DNA from 2 places in the Actinoallomurus liliacearum genome. Region 2 is predicted to be linked to the other one. Evidence: riboswitches for the same ligand, from Rfam matches in the RefSeq annotation. Region 2 holds a riboswitch; the other holds the start of a gene.
The links. A riboswitch is a leader RNA that binds a small molecule or an ion and turns the genes downstream of it on or off. The one in region 2 is predicted to bind glycine.

Region 1: linked by a shared signal. The riboswitch ahead of gcvT (glycine cleavage system aminomethyltransferase GcvT) and the one ahead of gcvP (aminomethyl-transferring glycine dehydrogenase) in region 2 are both predicted to bind glycine.

The regions. Positions count from the first base shown of each region.
Region 1 is NZ_BAABHJ010000003.1:785-9,391, forward strand. Features, by position in the region: gene ABD978_RS05920 (serine hydroxymethyltransferase) at 1-553, opposite strand, end outside; gene gcvH (glycine cleavage system protein GcvH) at 553-936, opposite strand; gene gcvT (glycine cleavage system aminomethyltransferase GcvT) at 933-2,039, opposite strand; glycine riboswitch at 2,113-2,205, opposite strand; glycine riboswitch at 2,207-2,304, opposite strand; gene ABD978_RS05935 (glycoside hydrolase family 6 protein) at 2,509-3,537, shown strand; gene ABD978_RS05940 (M50 family metallopeptidase) at 3,802-5,100, shown strand; gene ABD978_RS05945 (hypothetical protein) at 5,182-6,018, shown strand; gene ABD978_RS05950 (ATP-dependent DNA ligase) at 6,548-8,077, opposite strand; gene ABD978_RS05955 (hypothetical protein) at 8,288-8,607, shown strand, end outside.
Region 2 is NZ_BAABHJ010000002.1:490,836-499,442, forward strand. Features, by position in the region: gene ABD978_RS04910 (WD40/YVTN/BNR-like repeat-containing protein) at 1-455, opposite strand, end outside; gene ABD978_RS04915 (glutamate--cysteine ligase 2) at 647-1,723, shown strand; gene gcvP (aminomethyl-transferring glycine dehydrogenase) at 1,887-4,724, opposite strand; glycine riboswitch at 4,887-4,984, opposite strand; gene ABD978_RS04925 (SCO6745 family protein) at 5,118-5,978, shown strand; gene ABD978_RS04930 (NmrA family NAD(P)-binding protein) at 6,181-7,014, shown strand; gene ABD978_RS04935 (lysylphosphatidylglycerol synthase transmembrane domain-containing protein) at 7,281-8,607, shown strand, end outside.

The DNA.
Region 1 (8,607 bases), on a different contig from region 2:
CGGCGAAGTCGAGCTGCCGCGGGTACGCTGACCAGCCGGCGATGATCATCTTCGGCCGGTATTCCTGGGCGAGCCGGGCGACCTCCTCCATGTCCACGAGGCCGTCGGGACCCACGTGGTAGGCGGCGACGTTGAACATCTTGCCGGAGTAGTTGATCCGCATGCCGTGGGTGAGGTGCCCGCCATGCGCGAGGTCCAGGCCGAGGATCGTGTCCCCGGGCTCCAGCAGCGCGAAGTACACCGCGATGTTCGCCTGCGCGCCCGAGTGGGGCTGCACGTTGGCGTGGTCCGCGCCGAACAGCTCCTTGGCGCGGTCGATCGCCAGTTGCTCGGTGACGTCGACGTACTCACAACCGCCGTAGTAGCGCCGCCCCGGGTAGCCCTCGGCGTACTTGTTCGTCATCACCGAGCCCTGCGCCTCGAGGACGCCGACGGGCGCGAAGTTCTCCGAGGCGATCATCTCCAGGGTCGACTGCTGCCGCCGCAACTCGTCCGCGATCGCGGCCGCGACGTCCGGGTCGACCTCGGACAGGGGCAGGTTCAAGAGGTTCATCACGCCTCCTCGATCAGCTTCGAGTAGGCCTGCGCGTCGAGCAGGTCTGCGGGGTCGTCATCGGTCCGCACCCGGAACAGCCATCCCTCGCCGTACGGGTCGGAGTTGATGGCCGCCGGGTCCTCCTCAACGGCGGTGTTCACCGCGACGACCTCACCGGTGACGGGCGAATAGACGTCGCTCACCGACTTGGTCGACTCGGCCTCGCCACACGGCTCACCGGCCTCAACGGACGCGCCCTCCTGGGGCAGCGACACGTACACGATGTCACCCAGCGCGTCGGCCGCGTGGGCCGTGATCCCGATGGTCACCACGCTCTCCGACGGCTCGGTGACCCACTCGTGCTCCTGGGTGTAGTACAGCGTCTCGGGAACGGTGCTCACGAAGTCCTCCTGTAGAACGGCAGTGCGACCTTGTCGACCGGCTCATGCTTACCGCGGATGTCCACCGCGAGGTCGGTGTCCTCGGCATGGCCCGCGTCGATGTAGGCCATGGCGATGGGCTTGCCCAGCGTCGGGGACGGCGCGCCACTGGTCACGACCCCGCAGGGCGTACCGTCCGGCGTCACCACGGCGTACCCGTGGCGCGGGACGCGACGCCCTCGCCCGACGAGCCCCACGAGGGTGCGGCCCGGCGGCGTGTCGGCGCGGGCGGCCAGCGCGGCGCGGCCGACGAAGTCACCGGGCTTGTCGAGCTTGACGCTGCGGCCGAGGCCGGCGTCGTACGGGGTGGTCTCGGTGGTCAGCTCGTTGCCGTACAGCGGCATGCCGGCCTCCAACCGCAGCGTGTCCCGCGCGGACAGCCCGGCGGGCCGCAGGTCGTCGCCGCCGGCCTCCGTGACGGCGTTCCAGACGGCGACGGCGTCACCGGCCGCCACGAACAGCTCGAAACCGTCCTCGCCGGTGTAACCGGTGCGCGCGATCAGCGCGTCGATCCCGGCGACCTTGCCCGGCAGGATCGCGTAGTACTTGAGGTCGGCGAGCGCGGCGTCGGTGAGCGTCGCCAGGATGGCGTGGGCCTTCGGGCCCTGCACGGCGATGAGCGCGTACGCGCCGGACCGGTCGTCGACGGTGGCCTTCTCGAACCCGTCCGCCCGCGCGGTCAGCTCGGCCCGTACGGTCGCGACGTTGGCCGCGTTCGCGACGACCATGTAGGTCTCCGGGGCGAGCCGGTACACGATCAGGTCGTCGAGCACGCCCCCGGCCGGGTCGACGATCATGGTGTAGCGCGCCCGGCCGACGGCGAGCACGGACAGGTGTCCGATGAGCGCGTGGTCGAGGGCCGCCCCGGCCTGCGGGCCGGTCACGAAGATCTCTCCCATGTGGGACAGGTCGAACAGGCCCGCGCCGGTGCGGACGGCCTGGTGCTCGGCGGTCTCGCTGCCGTAACGCAGCGGCATGAGGTACCCGGCGAACTCGGTGATCATGGCGCCGAGCTCGACGTGGACCTCGTGGAGTGGTGTTCTCTTGGCGTCCGGCGTGGACATCGGGGCAGGCTCCTATCACGCGGGCGGCCGGGAATCCCATCCTCCCATTGGCACGCGAAATGCGGTGGCGGTGCCCTCCCCCTCTGTCATCGGTGCCTGAGAGCTTCACCCCCTCGTCGGGGGCTTGCACCTTCGGCGGGAGCGTGGCTCCACTTTCCAGAGGTCGCCTGGTCCGCGCGGTTCGTGTGGCCTGAGAGGTTCCGGGGAGGGGTTGCTCCTTCGGCGTACCTCGCTGGCGGCGAGGTCACTCTCCCGCACGGGATCAACGGCATGGTCAGGCTAGCAGGACCTTCCTGGAGACGGAATCGACGACCGGTGGCCGGGACTTCCGGCTCAATTCCCCGCGAACGGCCGACGGCGGTCGAAGATCGCCGACTACTTTGATCATCCGGCCCGCCGGAGGCGGGTCCGTACGCGGGGGCTCGACCTCCACGACCGCGTCGACGCGCATCGAGCGTGAGGAGACTCCATGGCCCACCCGAGGACATCCCGGCGGATCATCGGATCGGCGGCGCTCGGCGTCGCGGCGGTCATCGGCCTCACCGGTGCCTGCTCGCCCGGCCGCGCGGCGGGGACCACAGCGGCGCACGAGACCGTGGCGGGCACGGCGCACGCGGCCGCGGCCGGCGGCCCGATCGACCTGACCAGCGGCTTCTACGTCGACCCGGACTCCAACCCCGCCACCTGGGTGAAGAACAATTCCGGCGACGGCCGCGCGGCCCGGATCACGTCGGCGATCGCCGGCAAGCCGATGGCGCGCTGGTTCGGCGACTGGAGCGGCGACATCGCCGCCGCGGTCTCGGCGTATGTCGGCGCCGCCGACGCGGCCGACAAGCTGCCCGTCCTCGTGGCGTACAACGTGCCGGGCCGGGACTGTTCGGGTCACTCCGCGGGCGGCGCGGGGAGCCCCGAGGCGTACCGGACGTGGATCTCGAACTTCGCCGCCGGGATCGGGGCGCGGCCCGCGGTCGTCGTCATCGGGCCCGACGCCGTCGCCCAGATCGACTGCCTGCCGAACGACTCCGAACGGCAGATCCGGCTTGACCTGCTGAAGTACGCCACCGAGCAGTTCGCGGCGAAGGCGCCGAACACCTGGGCCTACCTCGACGGCGGCAACGCCAAGTGGATCGCCCCGGCCACCATGGCCCAGCGGCTGGAGTCCGCCGGGGTGCACAACGTGCGGGGCTTCGCGGTGAACGTCTCGAACTACTACACGACCGACGAGTCCGTCTCCTACGGGGCGGCGGTGAACGCCGCGCTGTCGAGCAGGGTGCCGTTCGTCGTCGACACCAGCCGCAACGGCAACGGATCGAACGGGGAGTGGTGCAACCCGGCCGGCCGCAGGCTGGGCGTTCCGTCGCAGACCGGCGGTGGGGCGGAGATGCTGCTGTGGGTCAAGGTCCCCGGTGACTCCGACGGGTCCTGCGGGATCGGCCAGGGCGTCCCGGCCGGGCAGTTCAGCCCCGACCTCGCCATCCACCTGATCGACGGGTCCTGACGCCGCACCCGGCCGAGACCGGCGGAGGGGAGGCGCCCGCGTACCCCATCGTCCGGTCCGTCGCCGGGGTCCGCGCGGACGATGGGCCGGGCAAGAGGGCGTACAGGTGCCGGGACGGCCCTCGTGCGCGGGTTTTCGGCATACGCTTGACCGGTCGAGATCTCGGAGGCCTTCGGTGAGCGTGCGCGACACGGTGCGCGAGGCGGCCTGCCGCGGTGCCCGGTGGGCGCCTGCGGTGCGACGGGTGAGGAGCGTGTGCGGGCAATGAGCGTGCTTTTCGTGGTGGGCATCGTCGTCTTCTTCCTCGGGCTGCTCGCCTCGATCGCCCTGCACGAACTGGGCCACATGTCCTTCGCCAAGCTCTTCGGCGTCCGCGTGCCGCAGTTCATGGTCGGGTTCGGGCCCACGATGTGGTCACGGCGCAAGGGCGAGACCGAGTACGGCGTCAAGTGGATCCCGCTCGGCGGCTACATCCGGATGATCGGGATGCTGCCGCCCCGCCGGGGCGACGCGCCCGGGACGGTCCGCCAGGGATCCACCGGTCCGTTCCAGGGGCTGATCGAGTCGGCGCGCGGCGCCGCCCTGGAGGAGGTCGGCCCCGGCGACGAGGACCGCGTCTTCTACCGCAAGAAGTGGTGGCAGAAGGTCATCATCATGTTCGCCGGGCCGTTCATGAACATCCTGCTGGCGTTCGTGTTCATCAGCGTCGTCGTCATGGGGATCGGTATCTCGACCCTGCAGCCGGTGATCGACTCCGTGTCCAAGTGCACGATCCCGGCCGCGCAGGCGGGCCGTGACTGCCAGGCCGGCGACCCGGTGACCCCGGCGGTACGCGCGGGGCTGCGGCCCGGCGACCGGATCGTGTCCTACGAAGGCCACCGGATCCACACGTACGCGCAGCTGCAGGGCCTGATCCGGGGGTCCGGCGGCCGTACGGTCCCGGTCGTCGTCCACCGCGGCGGCCAGGACATTCCGTTGAGCGTGCCGGTGACCACCAACCAGATGCAGTCGCTCACCGACCCGGACAAGACCGAGACCGTCGGGTTCCTCGGGATCAGCCCGACGAGCGCCCGCGAGCGGCAGGGACCGGGCGTGGTCGTGAGCACGATGACCGACCTGACCAAGCACACCTTCGGGTCGCTGATCGACATGCCGAAGAAGATGGTCGGGGTCTGGAACGCGGCGTTCAGCGACAAGAAGCGCGACCCGAACGGGCCGATCGGCGTCGTCGGCGCCAGCCGGATCGGCGGGGAGATCGCCGCCTCGAAGGAGCCGGGCCTGGACAAGCTCGCGTTCTTCCTGATGATGCTGGGTACGGTCAACTTCGCGGTCGGCATGTTCAACCTCGTGCCGCTGCTGCCGCTGGACGGCGGACACATCGCGGGCGCGCTGTGGGAGGCGGTGAAGAAGGGCATCGCCCGGGTGACCCGCAGGCCCGACCCCGGCCACGTCGACGTGGCGAAGGCGCTCCCGCTCACGTACGCGATGGCCGCGGTGATCATCACGATGGGCGCCTTGCTGATCTACGCGGATCTGGTGAATCCGGTACGCCTGAACGGCTGACGGTCTCGGCGGCTTCCGAGTCGGCAGTGACCACCGACGTCAAGCGTTATCACAGACCGGAATGGGTCATGATGAGGACGTATGACGTCGGGGGCCAATATGGAGGGACTGTTCACCGAGCGCGTCGTCCAGACCGGACGGCTGCCGCTGTTCTGCTTCTTCGTGGCGTTCATCGTCACGTTCGTCATCGTGCGCATCAACGTGCGGCTGATCCGCGCCAAGGTCCGCTGGTGGTTCAAGAACGTCGAGGTCGGTGACCTGCACATCCACCACGTGGTGTTCGGCGTCGTGCTGATGCTCATCGGCGGGGTGGCCGGGTTCTGCATCCCGGACGTCTACACGGGCTGGTATGCCCTCGCCGCCTCCGTCTTCGGGGTGGGGGCCGCCCTCGTCCTCGACGAGTTCGCGCTCATCCTGCACCTGCGCGACGTCTACTGGATGGAGGAGGGTCGCGCCTCCGTCGACGCGGTGTTCATCGCGGTCGCGGTGACGGGCCTGATCCTGGTGGGCGTCCGCCCGATCTGGCTCAGCGACGTCCATGATCTGCGGCCGGACGCGACCGTCTCCGTCGGCGTCTTCCTGGTCGTCTTCGCCAACATCCTCGTCAACCTCGGTCTGGCCATCGTGACCCTCTTCAAGGGCAAGATCTGGACCGGGCTGCTGGGCCTGTTCCTGCCGGTGGTGCTCATCTTCAGCGCGTTCCGGCTGGCCCGGCCGGGATCGCCGTGGGCCCGCTGGAGGTACCGGCCGGGCACGCGGAAGTTCCGGCGGGCGCTCCGCCGTGAGCAGCGCATCCGCCGCCCGATGATCCGGGCGAAGATCTGGGTCCAGGAGTTCATCGCGGGCCGCCACGACCTGATCGCCCACGAGCGGACCGTGGGCCCCCGGCGCCGCCTCGACCGCGGCGGCCGGCCTTAGGACCGGCGCGGGCCGTGCACGTCGCGGGTGTGAGCGCGGGTGTCCTTGCGTACGGTCACGCGTTACGTTGGTCCTGTGCTTGGGTCGCCTGCGAGTGGTCGGTGGCCACGCCCTCGGAGTGGCTGTGCGACACGGCAGGCTGGCCGGCCGACTCCTGGTGGGTCGTCTCGGACTGGTCACTGCCGGAGGTCTGCGACGGGGGCGCGGCAGGCTGACCGGCCGGGGCGACGGTCAGGGCGACCGGCGAAGATTTCGACGGTCCGCAGTGGGCATCACCGCTGTAGCCGGCGGTGATCTGGTGGCGACCCGGCGGCAGGCCGGCAGGGTCAGCGTGGCGGTCGCGTCGCGGAGCGTCGCGGTTCCCAGCGACGCTCCGGGTGAGGCACCGTCGAAGAACTCGACGGTGCCGGTCGGTGCGGAGCCGGCGTACGACCTTGTCCAGAGCGGCGATGAGCTTGCCCGTGGCTTCGGGCGAGACGCCGAGGCGGTCGGCGAGTGCCCTGGGAGTCAGCGGGGGCGGCCTCGGCGGTCAGACGGGGAAGGTGGCGATGGCGCGCACGCTGGCGAAGGTGTCGGCCTCGGCGGCGGTCTTGTCCGGGCGATGGCGGAGCACCCGCGCGAACCGCAGTGCCAGCCCACCGGGATAGCGCGGGCTGCGCTGCACGCCGTCGAAGGCGATCTCGACGACGAGCTCGGGCCGTACGTAGACCGTGTAGTCGTCGCGGTGCGTCTCCAGCGCGAGCAGCCGCTCGGTCTGCCAGGCCAGCATCTCGTCGGTCAGGCCCTTGAACGTCTTGCCCAGCATCACGAACCCGCCGGTCTCCGGGTCGCGGGCGCCGAGGTGCAGGTTGGACAACTTGCCCCGGCGGCGTCCGTTGCCCCACTCGACGGCCAGGACGACCAGGTCGAGCGTGTGGCGGGGTTTCACCTTGATCCACCCGGCGCCGCGCCGGCCGGCGGTGTACGGGGTGTCGAGGGACTTGACCAGCACGCCTTCGTGACCGTGCGCGAGGGCGTCGTCGAAGAACGCGCGGGCCTCGTCGACGGAGGCGGTGACCACCCGCGGCATGCGCAGCGCCTCGGGGACGACCCGGACCAGCGCCTCGTTGCGCTCGGCGCCCGGCAGGTCGATCAGGTCCTCGCCGTCGAGGTGCAGCACGTCGAACAGGAACACCGACAGTGGAACGTCCTGCCCACCGCCCGGTCGTACGCCGTGGCTGGCGACACGGGCCGAGGTGACCTGGAACGGGTGGGGCCGGCCGTCGTCGCGCAGCGCGATGAGCTCACCGTCGAGGACGGCCGTGTCGGCGGGCAGCGCGCCGAGCGCGGTGACGATCTCCGGCAGCCGGCCGGTGATGTCGTCGAGCGTGCGGGTGAACAGGCGCACCTCGCCCTTGGACACGTGCGCCTGGACCCGGATGCCGTCGAGCTTCCACTCCACGGCGGCGGGGCTCACCTTCTCCAGCGCCGCCTCGACGGACGGCGCGCTGGCGGCGAGCATCGGCTTGACCGGGCGCCCGACCTCCAGGCCGAACGCGCGCAGCCCCTCCCGGCCCTCGGACAGCGCCGCGTCGGCCACCGCGCCGAGCGAGCCGCGGAACATCACGGCGCGGCGAACGTCGGCCGCCGGCACGTCGGCCGCGGCGGCGATGGCGTCGGCCATCACGCCGTCGAGAGCGCCCTGGCGCAGCTCGCCGGAGAGCAGGCGGAGGAGGAAACTCTGCTCGGCGGCGGTCGCTCGGGAGAACAATTCCCCCACCAACTGTCGCCGGGCGGTGACGGAACCCTTACCCGAGACCGCGCCGATCGCGGTGAACGCGGCGTCGACCTCGTCCACGGTGAGGGCCGCCTCGGTCGCGGCGGGCGGCAGGTCGCGAAGTGTCGCCCAGCCGACGCCGATCTGGCGTTGTGGCAGCTCACCGGAGAGATATGCCACCGCGATCGCCGTCTCCTCCGGCTCGGCGTCCCGCAGGCAGGCGGCGAGCAGCTCGATCTTGGCACGTCGGCCGGACGTCGCGGCGACGGCCCGTGAGGTCTCGGTGATCTCGCTCAACAGCACATTCCATTCTGACGCCGGGGACCGACAATCGGGTGAGCCCGTCCCGGAGGACCGGCGGCCGGGCACCGGCGGCCGGAGGAGGAGGCGAAGAACGGCATGGCGTCACACTTGCCGGACGCGTATGAGTCTGGTTTGGGAGTGGAATCGCCGGTTACGGTCGCATCGAGCCGACATCCCGGGCCGTCCGGGGAACACGAGTGGGGAGAAGGATTGGGACTGCCGCGGCTGCCGGAACCGTTCCACCGGGTCTACTCGCCCCCGGAGGCGCCGAAGGCGAAGAGCCGCCGGCCGCGTACGGCCGGTGTCGTGGTCGCCGCGTTCGTCGTGGTGGCGATGGGCCTCGCCGCCGCGGCCGTCTTCGTGTTCGGCCGTGGGGGAGCCCGCCCGGCGGCGGCACCGGCCCGGTCCCGGCCGGCCACGGCCGGTTCCCGAGCGGCCGACACGCCCGCGAGAGCCGCGCAGCCGCCCGTGTTCGCGAGCCTGCCGCAGGCGTGCTCGGTCCTGCCCGCCGACACGGTACGGCGGCTGGT
Region 2 (8,607 bases):
CAGGACGAGCCGGAGCCGTGGCGGCGCAGCCCGGGCAGCTCCTCCCATGTCCCCCCGCCGTCCTTCGACCGGAACAGCGCGGCGTCCTCGACGCCGGCGTACACGGTGTCCGGGTCGGTCGGCGAGGGCTCCAGATGCCAGACCCGCGCGAACTCCCAGGGATGCGGCGTGCCGTCGTACCACTGGTGGGTGCCGGTGACGCCGTCGTAGTCGAACCGGTTGCCGACCGCCTCCCAGGTCCGGCCGCCGTCGTCGGACCGCTGCATCAGCTGCCCGAACCACGCGGTGGACTGGGCGGCGTACAGCCGTGACGGGTCCGCCGGGGAACCCGCGATGTGGTAGATCTCCCAGCCGCCGAAGAAGGGGCCGCTGATCGCCCAGTCCCTCCGGTGACCGTCCGAGGTCAGGACGAACGCGCCCTTGCGCGTGCCGACCAGTACACGTACTCCGCTCATGCGCCCTCCCTCGCCTGACCTGCGGATGTGCAGGTTGCTCACGGTAGACCGCCGCTGCGACGAAAACTCATCGTTTCCGCGCACCGGTGAGTCGAATCCGCTGAATCGATGAGCGCGACGACTCGCTGCCGGTCCGGTTCTCCCGCCTATGGCGGGGTAGAGACGGATTTCCGAGAACGAGGAGGTCGTGGTTGCGAAGTTTCGGAGTCGAAGAGGAACTCCTGCTCGTCGCGCCGAGCAGCGGAGTCCCCGTCGCGCTCGCCGAGTCCGTCACGCGGGGGAAGGACGACGACGGGCCGGAGCGCGAGCTACAGCGGCAGCAGGTCGAGACGGGCACCGACCCGTGTACGACGCTCGACGAGCTGGCCGGCCAGCTACGGGACCGGCGGAACGCCGCCGCCCGGGCCGCCCGCCGCGCCGGCTCGGAGGTCGCCGCGCTCGCGACCTCGCCGCGGGCCGTCACCCCGTCGACCACTCCGGCGGACCGCTACCTGCGCATGGCCGAGGAGTACGCCCTCACCGCGCAGGAGCAGCTGACCTGCGGCTGCCACGTCCACGTGAGCATCGAGTCCGAGGATGAGGGCGTCGGCGTGCTGGACCGCATCCGCCCGTGGCTGGCGCCCCTGCTCGCGATGACCGGGAACTCACCCTTCTGGCAGGACCGCGACAGCGGATACGACAGCTATCGGTACCAGGTCTGGGGGCGCTGGCCGTCGGCCGGGCCGACCGAGGCGTTCGGCACCCCGAAGCTCTACCACGACACCGTACGGTCGATGGTGGAGTCCGGCGCGCTGCTGGACGAGGGGATGATCTACTTCGACGCCCGGCTGTCCCGGCACTATCCGACCGTGGAGGTCCGCGTCGCGGACGTGTGCCTGATGGCGGACGACGCCGTGCTGCTCGCCGCGCTCGTACGGGGGCTGGTGGAGACCGCCGCGCGGGAGTGGCGGTCCGGGGAGCCGCCGGTGCCCGTGCGCACGGAGCTGCTGCGCCTGGCGTCGTGGCGGGCGAGCCGCTCCGGACTCGCCGGCGACCTGATCCATCCGGTGACGCAGCGCCCGGCCCCGGCCCGCGACGTCGTGTACGCGCTGATCGAGCACACGGCGCCGGCCCTCGTCGACACGGGCGACCTCCAGACCGCCACCGAGCTGGCCGAGCGGCTGCTGGAGCGGGGCAACGGGGCCGCGCTGCAGCGCCAGGTGTACGAGGAGACCGGCGAGATGTCCGCCGTGGTCAACGCCGCCGTGGCCCGGACGCTCGGCGCCTGAGCGCGCCCGCTCTTCGGCGCGGCGCGCGATCCGCGGACCCCGGCCGCGGCGCCTCGGCGGGCGGCCGCCGCGGTTCGAGCGCCGCCGGGGCCACACCGCCGCGGCGGACGGCCGACGGCCCGGTGCGCGACTCGCGTCGCGCACCGGGTGGTGCAACGCGGTGTCAGGACTCGAAGGCCTCCGGCGGCGGGCAGGCGCAGACCAGGTTGCGGTCGCCGTACGCCTGGTCGATGCGGCGCACCGGCGGCCAGTACTTGTTCTCCCGCAGGGACGGCAGCGGGTAGGCCGCGTCCTCCCGGCCGTAGGAGTGCTTCCAGTCGTCGGTGAGCAACGACGCGGCGGTGTGCGGGGCGTTCTTCAGCGGGTTGTCGTCCGCGTCGTACTCCCCTGTCGCCACCCGCTCGATCTCCCGGCGAATCTGGATCATGGCGTCGCAGAAGCGGTCCAGCTCGGCCAGGTCCTCGCTCTCCGTGGGCTCGATCATCAGGGTGCCCGCGACGGGGAAGGCGAGGGTCGGCGCGTGCAGGCCGTAGTCGACGAGCCGCTTGGCGACGTCCTCCGCCGTGACCTTCGTGTCCTTGGTGATCTTACGGAGGTCGATGATGCACTCGTGCGCGACCAGGCCGCCCCGGCCGGTGTAGAGGACCGGGTAGTGCTCCGACAGCCGCTTGGCCACGTAGTTGGCGGCCAGCACGGCCACCTCGGTCGCCGCGCGCAGCCCGTCCCCGCCCATCATCGCGATGTAGGTCCACGAGATCGGCAGGATGCCCGCCGAGCCCCAGGGCGCGGCGGAGATCGGGCCGCTGCCCGTCTCGGGGCCGGCCTCGGGCCGCAGCGGGTGGTTGGGCAGGAACGGCACCAGGTGCTCGCGCACGCCCACCGGGCCGACGCCCGGGCCGCCGCCGCCGTGCGGGATGCAGAAGGTCTTGTGCAGGTTCAGGTGGGAGACGTCCGCGCCGAACTCCCCGAGCCGGGCCAGGCCGACCAGGGCGTTGAGGTTGGCCCCGTCCACGTACACCTGACCGCCCGCGTCGTGCACGCTCTTGCAGACCTCGGTGATCGTCTCCTCGTAGATCCCGTGCGTCGAGGGGTACGTCACCATGATCGCCGCGAGCCGGTCGCGGTGCTTCTCGATCTTGGCGTGCAGGTCGTCGAGGTCGATGTCGCCGTGGTCGGTGCTCTTGACGACGACCACGCGCATCCCGGCCATCACCGCGCTGGCGGCGTTGGTGCCGTGCGCGGAGGACGGAATCAGGCACACGTCGCGGTGGCCCTCACCGCGGGCGGCGTGGTAGCCGTGCACGGCGAGGAGCCCGGCCAGCTCGCCCTGGGATCCGGCGTTCGGCTGCACCGACACCCTGGCGTACCCGGTGATCTCGGCAAGCCACGTCTCCAGCTCCGCGATCAGCCGGACGTAGCCGCGTGCCTGGTCGAGCGGCGCGAACGGGTGGATCTGCGCGAACTCCGGCCAGGTGATCGGCTCCATCTCGGTGGTGGCGTTGAGCTTCATCGTGCAGGAGCCCAGCGGGATCATCGAGCGGTCCAGCGCGATGTCCTTGTCCTGCAGGCGGCGCAGGTAGCGCAGCATCGCCGTCTCCGAGCGGTGCGCGTGGAAGACCGGGTGGGTCAGGTAGTCGCTCTCCCGGCGGAGCGCCGGGGGCAGCACGGCCTCCGCGTGGACGGGCGGCGCGTCCTCGTCGGCCAGGCCGAACGCCCGCCACACCTCGGTCACGTGCTCGTCGGTCGTCGTCTCGTCGCAGGCGATCCCGACGTGGTCGGCGTCCACGAGGCGCAGGTTGACGCCGCGCTCGGACGCCCGGCGTACGATCTGCCCGGCCCGGCCCGGGACCCGGGCGAGCACGGTGTCGAAATACGTCTCGTGCACGATCTCGGCGCCGAGCGTCGCGAGCCCGCCCGCGAGGCGGACGGCGTGCGCGTGCACCCGCTCGGCGATGCCGCGCAGCCCCTCCGGGCCGTGGTAGACGGCGTACATGCTCGCCATGACGGCCAGCAGCACCTGGGCGGTGCAGATGTTGCTGGTGGCCTTCTCCCGGCGGATGTGCTGCTCACGGGTCTGCAGCGCCAGGCGGTACGCCGGGTTCCCGTCCACGTCGAGGGACACGCCGACGAGACGGCCGGGCAGCTGCCGCTGCAGCCCCTCCCGTACGGCCATGTAGCCGGCGTGCGGGCCGCCGAAGCCGTACGGCACGCCGAACCGCTGGGACGTGCCCACCGCGATGTCCGCGCCGAACTCCCCCGGCGCCCTGAGCACCGTCAGGGCCAGCAGGTCGGCGGCCACGACGACCTGCGCGCCGCGGTCGTGCGCGGCCTCCGTCACCGGCGACAGGTCGCGTACGGCGCCGCTCGCGCCCGGGTACTGCAGCAGGACCCCGAAGAAGTCACCGTCCGGCAGGCCCTCGGACAGGTCGGCGACGACGACCTCGAGGCCCAGCGGCACCGCGCGGGTGCGGACTACCTCGATCGTCTGCGGCAGCGCGTCCGCGTCGACCAGGAAGGTGTCCCCCGCCTTGGCGGCGCGGTGCGCGAGCGTCATCGCCTCGGCGGCGGCGGTGCCCTCGTCCAGGAGGGAGGCGTTGGCGACCGGCAGCCCGGTCAGGTCGCTCACGACGGTCTGGAAGTTCAGCAGCGCCTCGAGACGCCCCTGGGAGATCTCCGGCTGGTACGGCGTGTAGGCGGTGTACCAGCCGGGGTTCTCCAGAACATTGCGGAGGATCACGCCGGGCGTCACCGTGCCGTAGTAGCCGAGGCCGATCATCGAGGTGAGGACCTGGTTCTCGGCGGCCAGCTCGCGCAGCCGGGCCAGCGCCTCGACCTCGGTCAGCGCCGGAGGCAGGTCCAGCGGCCGGTCGGTACGGATCGCCGTGGGCACGGCGGCGTCGACGAGGGCCTGGACGCTCGGGAAGCCGACGGCCCCGGCCATCTCGTCGCGGTCGGTATGGGACGGCCCGATGTGCCGATCGGCGAAGGGAACCTCGGTCATTGGGGAGCCTCCTGGTGCGATGGATGCGCAGCCACCACCGGGCAGGCCGGTGGCCGGTCTCCCCCTCTGTCAGGTGAACCTGAGAGCTTCACCGCGCCGGGGCGCGGCTTGCACCTTCGGTGAGGCCCGGTGTGGATCACCGGTCCTGCTTTCCAGAGGTGCCTCGTTCGTACGGTCCTTTGTGCCTGAGAGGTTCCGGGGAGGGTTGCTCCTTCGGCGCCCCGCACCACGCTGTGCGAGGACTCTCCCGTACGAGGTCGACGGCCATTCCACCCTACCGGAGGACAGGTAGCCGCATACCGGTCACGATCATGCTTCCCTCCCCTCGCGCGGATCTCGCGCGGATGTCCGTGCGACGATCGGCCTCCCGGTTCCCGCGCATGAGGAAACGCGATGGACGAGATCTGGCGGCTGATCGAGTGTTGTCACGCGTTCGTCTATTTCGTTCCCGAGGCGCGGGACGCCTACGCCGAGGCCGGTCTGACGGGCTTCTGGCGGGGCTATTTCGCCTCGCGGGCCGCCGCCCTCGGCACCGCCCCGGCCGAGGTGGTGACGGCGGCGTTCCACAATTTCGCGCCGCGCATGGTGGCCCGCGCGATCCCGGACGTCTGGCGACGCTCCTCACCGACGGCGGTCCTCGCCGCCCGGACGGCCATCGTCGATCGCGCCCTGCGCCGTCTGGCGGGCGATCTGATCGACGGCCCCGCCGTCGCCGAGGCCGCCGCCCTCGCGGGGCGGGCGGTCGACGCGTCACCCGTCGCGGGTCGCGTCATGTTCGCGGCGCACGCGGCGCTCCCCCGGCCGGCCGAGCCGCACCTGGCGCTGTGGCACGCCGCGACCGCGCTCCGGGAGTTCCGCGGGGACGGGCATATCGCCGCACTGCTCACCGCGGGCATCGACGGCTGCGAGGCGAACGTCCTCTCGGGCGCGCTCGGTCTCACCCCGCCCGAGCAACGCGACCACCGAGGCTGGACCGAAGAGGAGTGGGCGGCCGCAGCCGGCCGGCTGCGCGCCCGGGGCCTCCTCGACGGCGACGGCGCCGTCACCCCGGACGGGCGCGCCGAACGCCAGGCGATCGAGGACCTGACCGACCGGCTCGCCCGCCCGCCCCTCGACGCCCTCGGCCCGGACGGCGCGGCCCGGCTGGCCGACCTGCTCCGGCCGCTGGCCCGAGCGATCGTCGAGGGCGGCGGCGTACCCTTCCCCAACGCGATGGCCATGCCGCGGCCTGACGCATCCGGCCTCGCATTCTGATCTCGATCCTCCGCGTGAGGGGGACCCGATCAGGCCATGCGCGGTCCCCTCCACGTGCGCACGCATCCGCATGACGCAGGTGAGGGTCCCGCTCGCAGCAGGACTGACGGCATCCGTCCGGTGACGACGCCCGGATGACGGTTCCCGGCGATTCGCGCCCGCCGGCTGTCGCGACGCCGGGACGTCGCGGTGAGATCGGCGCATGACGAACACCAAGATCCTCGTCTTCGCCGCCACCGGGAACATCGGCCGCCACCTCGTCACCTTCCTCCGGGAGACCGGCCACGCCGTACGGGCGGTCACCCGTGGCCCGGGGACCGCGAGCCTCCCGGCTGACGTCGAGATCGTGCCCGGCGATCTGGCCGACCTCTCGACCCTCGACGCGTGCCTCGCCGGGATCGACGCGGTCTTCCTGCTGTGGCCGCTGCGCGCCGGCGAACGGTTCCCGGCCGTGCTGGACCTGATCGCCGCGCGGGCCCGCCGGATCGTCTTCCTCGGCACGGGCGGCGTCCCCGATCTGCCGTTCGAGGAGCAGGACAGGCTCGTCCACGACTGCGGCATCGAGTCCACCGTGCTGCGGCCGAGCACCTTCGCGGTCAACACGCTGTGGTGGGCGGACCAGATCCGGGCCGGCGACGTGGTCCGCGGCGCGTACGGCGCGCTGCCCATGTCCTTGATCCATGAGGCCGACATGGCCGCGGTCGCGGCCCGGGCGCTGACCGGCCCCGGGCACGACGGCGCGACCTACACCCTCACCGGCCCCGAAGTGCTCACCCAGGCCGAGCAGGTCCGCGTCATCGGCGAGGTCCTGGGGCGGCCGCTGCGCTGGGCGGAGCTGAGCCGCGACCAGGCCCGGCAGCGCCTGCTGGCCGATGAGACCTTCCCCGACTCCTTCGTCGACGTGCTGCTCGACGGCTACGCCGCCATGCTCGCCGGCCCGCCGCCGGTCCTGACCTCCACGGTCGAGGAGGTCACCGGCGTCCCGCCACGGTCACTGCGCCAATGGGTCGCCGACCACCTCGACGACTTCCGCTGACGGCCGGCTCAGGGCCGGGGCCGCGCGGCGCGGAACCGGCGCCGCGGCACGCCGATATCGCGCGGGGCCTGGTCCGGGCCGGCGGTCGCGCCGTCGCCTCGGTCGGCCAGGGCGCGGTACGGCGTGGCGGCCGTCTCCGGACGGCGGCACGGCACGACGAGGTCATCCCCGGTCCGGCCGGGGCATCGATCGGGCGGGGCATCGATCGGGCGGCACATCGGACACCTCCCGCGCGCTCCAGGCGATGGCCTGGAAGGATTCACTGCGTGTCCGTGAACGAATCCCCCGGTCCCGACCGCATGGTCCCCGGCAAGTCGCCCCCGTCCGCCGATAACGGCCTCGTGGACGCGGCGGCCCGGGCCGGCGAAGACGTCCAGGGCGCCCGACCGGCCGCCGAGGACCCGGTCGCCGAGGCTCCGGCAGCGCAGGTTCCGGCTGCCGAGGGCCCGATCGCCGAGACCCCGGCAGCCCAGCCTCCGGCCGCCGAGGCTCCCGGAGCGGAGGCTCCGGCCGCCGAGGTTCCGGTCGCCGAGCCGTCGCTGCCGCGGCGGATCCGGCGTCCGTCCGACGCCATCCGCTTCCTGCTGACGGTGGGCATGATCGGGCTCATCCTGGTGCTGGCCCACATCGCGCGGCACACGACCAGCGGGCTGGCCTCCGACATCGCCAACGGCACCGAGCGGGCACCGCACCTGCTCCTCACCCTCGCCAACCTGGCCTCCGGCATCGGTGTCCTGGCCGTCCCGGTCGCCTTCGGCGTCGCCCGCGTCATCGGCCGGGACGGGCTGCGGGTGGTGATCGGCGTCGTCGCCGCGGTGGCCGCGCTGTTCGTCTCCCTCAGCCTGGACTCGTGGATGACGGCGGCGGGCATGCGCGACCTCGCCTGGTACCTGACGTGGAAGCGGCACGGCGGGTGGTTCCCCGGACCGGCCCACATCGACATCACGCCTGTCATCGCCTACGTCACCGCGGTCGGCCTGGGCGGCCGGACCCGATGGCAGCTCGTGACCTGGAGCGTGATCGGCCTGGACGCGGTCGCGTCGCTGACCACCGGCGCGATCACCCCGCTCGCGGTGCTGACGACGTACCTCATCGGCCGCGCCGTCGGCTACGGCACCCTGTACGCGGTCGGCTCGCCGAGCATCCGCCCGCCCGGTGACGCCGTGGTGGCCGCGCTCCGGCGCGTCGGGCTGGTGCCGGTCCGCGCCGCGCGCGTGGGCGCCGGCCCCGAGGACACCCGCCGCTACACGGCGACGCTCACCGACGGCCGGTCCGTCGACGTCACGGTGCTCGACCGCGACCAGCAGACGGCCGGGCTGCTGTACCGCCTGTGGCGGCGGGCGCGGCTGCGCGGTGAGATGCCGCGCCGTACGATCCGGTCGCTGCGCCGCTCGCTGGAGCAGGAGTCGCTGATGTCCTACGCCACGACGGCGGCGGGCGCGTCGACGCCCCTGCTGCTGGTGACCTCGGAGGTGGGCAGCGAGGCCGCCCTGCTCGCCTACGAGCACGTCCCGGGCCGGCTCCTCGCCGACCTGCCCGACGAGGAGCTGACCGACGAACTGCTCACCGGGATCTGGACCCAGCTGAAGCTGC